Regions from separate parts of the Ruegeria sp. CDSB022 genome, predicted to be linked through region 2. Evidence: riboswitches for the same ligand, from Rfam matches in the RefSeq annotation. Region 2 holds a riboswitch; the other holds the start of a gene.
What was found. Region 2 has a riboswitch for cobalamin ahead of AC2FIZ_RS00340 (DUF1636 family protein). Riboswitches for the same ligand answer to the same signal wherever they lie in the genome.
Positions count from the first base shown of each region.

Region 1 (4,032 bases), on a different contig from region 2:
TCTTATAGCGCGCACTGGCGGCACGATAGCGCACCGAGTCGATGATTTCGCGAATGTCATTTACGCCGGTGCGGCTGGCGGCGTCCATCTCCATCACATCGACATGGCGGCCTTCCATGATGGCGACGCAATGTTCGCACTGGCCGCAAGGTTCGGTCGTGGGCTTGCCTTGCCCATCAGGACCGATGCAGTTCATGCCCTTGGCGATGATCCGGGCCGTGGTCGTCTTACCGGTGCCGCGGATGCCAGTCATGATGAAGGCTTGCGCAATCCGGTCGGCCTCGAACGCGTTTTTCAGCGTGCGCACCATTGCGTTCTGACCGACGAGGTCAGCAAAAGTTTCCGGGCGGTATTTCCGCGCGAGAACCTGATAGGCGGGGCTGGGCGTGTCGGTCATGTCTGCTCTGTTGGATTCGTGTCAGGTTTGCAGCGTAGAGACCCCCGCCGTCCGCGTCCACCGCGCGCGAAAAGGAATTTCGTTTTGGCAAGTTGCATCAGAGCCGGTAAATCATGAGGGGCTTTAGCCCCATGTGGTGATGCAGGAAAAGGAGCTGTGTTGGAGAGTTTTGCAATTCACCCTCTTGGATTGGGCAAAGGGCAGATCGCTCTGTGCCCACTGCCGGGGGTCACGGGCGATTATGCTGGGGATTTCGCAGTAATCCGGGATTGGGCGCCGGACCTGGTCATCTCGATGACGACCTCGGATGAGTTCCAGCATTCCGGCGGGCTGTCATTCGAGGCGGACCTGCAGTGCGAACGGATTGCCTGGGTTCACCTTCCAATCCGCGATTTCGGCGTCCCCACGCCTGAGGTTGAGGCGCTTTGGCCGCAAGCCAGTGAGGCGGCCCAACATGTCCTTGCCAGCGGTGGCAAGGTGCTGGTGCATTGCCGCGGTGGGTGCGGTCGCTCGGGGATGGTTGTGATGCGGCTAATGGTGGAATGCGGCGAAGCGCCTGGCCAAGCGCTTCGGCGGTTGCGTGCGGTGCGGCCCTGCGCGGTGGAAACCGACGCGCAAAAGGACTGGGCCGGGTTGCCGGCCCGAACCCTTCCCTGATTCAGGCAGACACTTGATACGGAATACTGTCGCTGCGCGGCGGCAGGGTCGAAACGTCGAGCATCGCACAGGGTGGTTCTGACAGAAAACCAGCGGATTTCTGGATGAACTCCGGCCCGAACATCATGTCGCCATAGGCGTCCAGCATTTCTGTCGGCGTGTCCGTACTGGTGCCGCAATAGACCCTGATCTGTTCTGATTGGGCCCGAAAACGGGCCGTGCAGCCTTCGGTGCAATGGGTCAGATCGCTAGTGCCTTCGACCTCGAATGTTTTGGATGCTGCAGGCGTTGCCGTCGCCATCGCCTCGGCCATGGCGCGTGCCATTCGGGCCAGGGCGGGGCAGGGTTTCCCGGTCCTCTGACAGACGGTTGCGGTGAATTCATGTGTCTTTGTCTTCCAGATCATAATGCGCCCTCCGCGCGCAGGACGAAGGGTGAGGATCAGGTGTGACAGCGCGCTGACGACCTGCCCGGACACCCCGCCCGAGTTTCGGTTTCGATACGATGGCAGGTCTCCTGACTTGCGGGTCGTCGCTTTGCCGACCTTCCCAGCCCTGGGGCCAGTGGTATTTCGGCATTGCTCACCGCTTACAGTTGCGGGGGCAGTCGCGGAGTTGGCCCTTTCCGGCATCGCCGGGGCAGACCGCACCGTGTTCCCTTTTCATCCCGCCCCAATTCCGGGGCAAGAACCATCACCACATCGCTAGCGGCTATGCAGACCCCGAGTCAAGCCACCTGTTGGGGTTCAAACCGGACGTTTGGTCATCTTGATGAAATCTTGACTCTGGTGGCCGAAATCGGGCCGATTGTTGAGTGAACCGAGTAGTTCAGAATTTGTCGGAAGCGCCATGCTTGATACCACGCCCTGCGTCCAGACTAAGGACTTTGATTTTGCCTCAGGCTCTGCCAGCCTGTCGGCGCGGCTGTATCTGCCTGAAACCGAGCCGAAGGTCGCCGTGGTGATTCACAGCGCAACTGCAGTGCCGCGCGACTATTACCAGCATTTTGCCCGTTGGCTGGCCGCCGAACAGGGTATTGCCTGTTTGACCTATGACTACAGCGATTTCGGGCATTCGCTGCGCGACAAACTCAAAACCTCTGAGGTGACCATGGCGGATTGGGCCTTGGTCGACATGCCCGCCGCACGGGCTGAGATGCGCAGGCGGTTCCCGGACGCTTTGCAGTGGAGCATCGGTCATTCCCTTGGCGGCTTGCTGGGGCCGGTGCAGCCAGACATTGATCAGATCGACCGGATGATCTGTGTATGTTCGGGGCTGGTTACTCTGTCCGACCATCCCTGGCCCTATCGCGGGCTGGCGTGGATGTTCTGGCATGTGCATGGGCGTCTGGCAGTGAATGCGCTGGGCTATCTGCCGGGCAAAGCGGTGGGGATCGGTGCCGATTTGCCTGGTCCGGTCTATTGGCAATGGCGTAGCTGGTGCACGGCGCCGCAGAATTATGTGCCGCAGATCGGTGACGCTCTGCCCGAAGCGAGATGGGCGCAATCGAATACGCCGGTGGACCTGTTCACCTTCGAGGACGACCAGATGGTGCCGCCAGACGCTGTCTGGCGGCTTGCCGATCTGTATGGACCAAAGGCGCGGCGACATCTGTTGTCTCCGAATGAATTCGGAGCGCCTGAGATCGGTCATATTGGCGCTTTTGCCCGCAGAAACCGGGCGGTTTGGCCCCGGTTGATTGCCTGAAAACGAGGCGCCTTTCTGTCACGCTCAGTGTCTGCTGCGGGACTTTTTGTCATTCATGACGGATCGCACCATTTTGCCAAAGGCTTTGTCACGTGCCCGTGACTGCGCGAGGGTTTCGGAATTCCTCTGATCTTCGCGCCGAAGCTTGTGCCAGCGCGCCAGCCGGTCGGGCTCAATCACGCCATTGGCAATCGCCTCTTGTACAGCACAACCGGGTTCGGCCTGGTGCTGGCAATCTGAGAACCGGCACCTTGCAGCCAATTCTAGAAGGTCTGAGAAAACCTCATCCACGCCGTCTTGGGCATCCATCAAACGCAGGGCGCGCATTCCTGGCGTATCAATCAGCCACCCCCCGTTTCGCATCGGGTGAAGCGCACGATGTGTCGTGGTGTGGCGACCCCGTGCGTCATCCTCGCGGATCCCCGCCGTTGTCCCGGCCTGACCAGTCATGGCGTTCGCCAATGTGGTTTTGCCGACACCGGATGAGCCGACCAAAGCAGCAGTTTGCCCGGAAGGGCACCAGGACAGGATCGGATCAATCTCTGACGCCTCCAGCGCGTTGACGGTTAGAACGGTCAGAAACCGAGCCAGCGAACTGGCCTGACTGGCATAGCTCTCTGGGTCAGGGCAGCTGTCGGCCTTGGTCAGGACAACAACCGGATAGCACCCGGCCTGATGCGCCAGCGCCAGATAACGCTCAAGCCGTGCCAGATTGAAATCGGCATTGCAGGAACTGACGATATACAGCACGTCCACATTCGCCGCGATCAGTTGAACCTGCGCACCGGTGCCTGCGGCCCGGCGTTGCAAGAGGCTTTTGCGCTCCAAAAGATGCCGAATGCGGTTTTGATCATCCGCAAGGATCCAATCGCCAACCGCAAATTCGCCGGTTGATCGGTCAGGGGTCAGATCAGATGTGTCGCCCAGCGCATTCAGGCCGATCAGGCGATCACGATGGACGGCGTTGATGCGATGCGGTGTGCAGGTAGGGTTCACAGCATGTTGGGCTGCAAAATGAGAGGACCATCCCAGGTCCGAAAGTGTTTTGGACATTGTTCTGCCTGTGTTCAGATACAGGAAACCATCAGGGTGGCAGACGCGCACCCATCGGTAACGTGTTCAGGCAAGAGCGGGGGTTAGTCCCGGATACGCTCTGCCCGAAGGGTCATTGCTACAATCATAAAGTCCCTCCTGCGGCAGTCGTTGCGCGTAAGTGAGAGGTTGGACATCGACCCAAGCGGGGCTCGTTGTGGCTGCTTCCTTCCGGATCTG
Region 1 is NZ_JBXWOZ010000005.1:47,801-51,832, reverse strand. Features, by position in the region: gene AC2FIZ_RS10835 (DNA polymerase III subunit gamma/tau) at 1-397, opposite strand, end outside; gene AC2FIZ_RS10830 (protein-tyrosine phosphatase family protein) at 554-1,054, shown strand; gene AC2FIZ_RS10825 (hypothetical protein) at 1,056-1,460, opposite strand; cobalamin riboswitch at 1,544-1,763, opposite strand; gene AC2FIZ_RS10820 (alpha/beta hydrolase family protein) at 1,903-2,760, shown strand; gene rsgA (ribosome small subunit-dependent GTPase A) at 2,785-3,813, opposite strand; RNA gene ffs (signal recognition particle sRNA small type) at 3,972-4,032, opposite strand, start outside.
Region 1: another riboswitch for cobalamin. It lies ahead of AC2FIZ_RS10825 (hypothetical protein); the one in region 2 lies ahead of AC2FIZ_RS00340 (DUF1636 family protein).

Region 2 (4,032 bases):
CGACCTTTGGCTTCGGCCTCTCGCGCCTTCTCGCGGTCGGCCTGGATCTGGGCCAGTCCCTTCTCCCACCGGCGCATCTTGAACCAGTTGTCTGAGAAACAGACCTTGCTGCGCGTGTAGCCCTCGCTTTCCTTGGCATAGGCTTTGACCGCCTGCCTCAGATCATCGGGCTTCACTCCGGCCTTCACAGCTGCTGCGATCAGGCGCAGAGTAGTCCGCCGGTCTCGGATCCTGTCCTCGGGATAGACTGCCAAGATCTTCTCAGATTCCAGATCTTCAACCTCTTCCGCCACCTCGCGCCTGCGCGTAGGTGGTTTATGGATGGTTTTAGGATGGTTTGGGGTCCACCGTGAACCCCGTACCCCTTCGCACTTTTTGCAGGTATTCCGTGTCTACTTAGACCTACCACTTATAAGTAATCAGCCCCGCTTTTGCACATTGATGCAGCATCCGAAGTAAAACTTTGATACTTTGCATCCAAAGTGTAAGAATAAACATACTAACCATTAAAGCAGGCAGCACTATGAAGTACTTACCTAGGATCGCAGCAATATGCTCACTGACTACGCTCGCAGCATGTGGGGGAACGATGCAAGGAGTTGTGCGTGGCGAGGGTACCCGCGTTCAATTCCAATATGAGCAAGGCATGGATCGAGACTACTATGAGACAACCATTGATGGTGAACACTTTAAAGGGCAAGCCGTGTATGCCAATGCAAGCAGCGGTTCTGGGGTTGGCTTTGCCAATGGGACAACAGTCCCCGTTTTCACCTCTACAACCACCGGTAACCTCGTCGCTGTGATGTTTGGAGACAAGGGCTCAACTATGCGATGCGATATGAACTACGCGGACAGTTCTGGCTTTACGTCTATAGGGGGCGTGGGAGTATGCCAGCACAGCGATGGCCGTGTTATTGACGTTATGTGGTGAGGTTTATCAGAATGCAGGGAACAAGGGTTGGCTATTGACATTATTCACAACGATTTGCACGTTGTGCGACACAAAGTGAGACACACAAGCCAACCTCTTCCCCGATAATCCGGGTTATTCAATGGCTTAGAAAAATGGTAGCGGGTCCGGTACTCGCCTCCAATACTTTCAAACAGTTGCTTCGCATTCGGTTTTTTCGAGCCTGCGACACGCCGTCTCGCTACGGCAGTGCTCTGCTGAGTGAAGCTTGACACCGGATTGATCAGAAGGCGGTGAACTCACTGGCTCGGCCGGTAAATTTGACCGCTCTATCGATTCCACGCGATATGCCCTTTGAAGTAACGGGCCCGCGAATCCTTTCGTCTGGATATCTTCGAGGCGCAAAGCCCAAATTCGCCTGCGGTCATTTTACATATGGCTGACCAAACATGCCGCTGACAGGCATTGGCAGGTCGCTTTTCCATTCTCGATGATTTCCGTGCGTCTGCCGCGCTTGACAAGCCCCCTGCCCGTGCCGCATGTCCCATCCGTTGGTGTCTGCACATGCAGATGAAAAGGGAATGCGTCAGCGGTCAACCGTCAAACGCAGCCGCCCCCGCGACCGTGACCGGAGAGGGTGCCCAAAGCCACTGGCCAGACAGGCCGGGAAGGCGGGACATCTGCCAGAGGCCAGCCTCTGACATCCGCAAGCCGGGAGACCTGCCAACATCCGAAGTTGAAACCGGACGGGGTGATCCGGTGTCGGGCCCATGTCGCAATACGTGGCCCGCATGAAACCCCGTCCCCCGCGAAGAGGATTTGGGGGGATGAGAGACATGACCGAGACCACACCTGTTGAACTGCTGGTGTGCACGACCTGCCGCCGCGGCCTGCCCGTCGAGAATGATGCAGATCGTCCTGGGGCGTTGCTGCACAAGGCGTTGGAGCAGGCAGAACTTCCTGATGGCGTCACTTTGAAGGCAGTAGAATGCCTTTCAAATTGCGATCAGGGCTGCTCGATTGTGCTGCGTGGCGGACCCAAACGTTGGACCTTTGTCTATGAGCATCTCGATGAAACCGATCATGTCGAGACCATTGTTGAAGGCGCGACCAAATATCTCGCGACCCAAGATGGCCTCGTTAAATGGCGCGAACGTCCTGAACATTTCCGCAAAAACTGTGCGGCCCGCATTCCCCCGATTGGAGCTTAGATATGAGCAATCTCGAAAAACTGCCCGTCACTGTGATCACCGGCTTTCTGGGCTCGGGCAAGACCACGCTCGTGCGTCATCTGATGCAGAACCCGCAGGGCAAGCGCCTGGCCATTGTGGTCAACGAGTTTGGAGATGTTGGCGTCGATGGCGATATCCTCAAATCCTGCGCGATCCCCGATTGCCCGGCGGAAAACATCATGGAATTGGCCAATGGATGCATCTGCTGCACCGTGGCAGATGATTTCATCCCGACCATCGAGGCGCTGATGGCGCTAGAGCCGCGCCCCGATCACATTCTGATCGAAACCTCTGGCTTGGCCCTGCCCAAGCCGCTGCTGAAAGCGTTCGACTGGCCGGATATCCGCTCGAAAATCACCGTGGATGGCGTAATTGCTCTGGCCGATGCCGAAGCTGTGGCCGCCGGTCGCTTTGCCCCGAATGTCGCTGCGGTGGATGCCCAGCGCCTGGCCGATGACTCGATTGATCACGAAACGCCGCTATCCGAGGTGTTCGAGGACCAGATCTCCTGCGCCGACATCATTCTGCTGACCAAGCCTGATCTTGCTGGCCCCGAGGGGGTCGCCAAGGCCAAGGAAATCATCGCGGCAGAGGCTCCGCGCCCGCTGCCCGTGGTCGAAGTGGCCGAAGGCGCTGTGGATGTACGTGTTGTGCTGGGGCTTGAGGCCGCTGCCGAAGATGACATGGAGGCACGTCCCAGCCATCACGATGGCCACCACGATCACGAGCATGATGATTTCGAAAGCATCATTGTCGAGCTGCCGGAACAGACCGATCCGGCCCAGCTGGTCGCCAATATCGAACGTCTGGCGAATGAACTGAACATCCTGCGGGTCAAAGGCTATGCCGCTGTTACCGGCAAACCCATGCGCCTTTTGGTGCAGGCAGTCGGGGCCCGTGTGCGTCATCAGTACGACCGCCCGTGGGAGCCAGGTGAAGAGCGTCGCTCGCGTCTGGTGGTCATCGCCGAGCATGACGACATCAAAGAGGCTGAAATCCGCGAAATCCTCGTGGGTGTGACCGAGGCCGCCGAGTAAGCCATGCACGTCGTCTTCCGCGAAAGCCATGGGTTAGAGGAAACGGAGACCCCAACCGATCTGGGCCAGAGCCCGGCGGATCTGGTGGTGCTGTCCTTTTCCGACAGTGACCTTGGCGCTTTCGCGGCAGGCTGGCATCGTGGTGGCGGACCCGAAGGTCGGATGCCGACCCTGCGGCTGGCCAATCTAACGGCGCTGAAGCACCCGCTTTCTGTCGACACCTATGTCGAGCAGACGCTGGAGGGCGCCAAAGGCATTCTGATCCGCCTGATCGGTGGCGTGCCCTACTGGTCCTACGGATTGCAGCAGGTTCTGGCACTGGCCCACGCCAAAGGCATCGCTGTGGCAGTCCTGCCGGCGGATGGACGTGAAGATACGCGCCTGGATGACTATTCTACCCTGCCCGTTTCAACCCTGCGGCGGCTGGCGCATCTTTGCGACACAGGCGGTGAGGTCGCAGCGCAGGCTGCGCTGGCGCAAATGGCGCTGGCCGCGGGGCTTTATTCTGGCCCGGTGATGGGGGCCAAGACGATCCCGGAATGTGGCGTATGGTGCCCGGATCGCGGTGTGATCCCGGCGGATACCGCATTCACCGGTGATGCCAAGCGCATCCTCGTGACCTTCTATCGCGCCTATCTGACCTCGGCAGACACTGCCCCGGTCGCGGCCTTGATCCACCGCCTGCGTGCGCGTGGGTTTCAGGCTGTTGGCCTATTTGCGCCGTCGCTCAAAGCCCCTACCGCCGCTGACTGGCTGCGCGAACAGGTCGTAGCGCTGGCCCCCTCGGCAATCATCAACGCCACCTCCTTTTCGGGCAAAGGCGCCTCGGGAACGTCCCCGCTGGACGCCGCCA
Region 2 is NZ_JBXWOZ010000001.1:67,919-71,950, reverse strand. Features, by position in the region: gene AC2FIZ_RS00345 (hypothetical protein) at 1-254, opposite strand, end outside; cobalamin riboswitch at 1,446-1,652, shown strand; gene AC2FIZ_RS00340 (DUF1636 family protein) at 1,747-2,121, shown strand; gene cobW (cobalamin biosynthesis protein CobW) at 2,124-3,179, shown strand; gene cobN (cobaltochelatase subunit CobN) at 3,183-4,032, shown strand, end outside.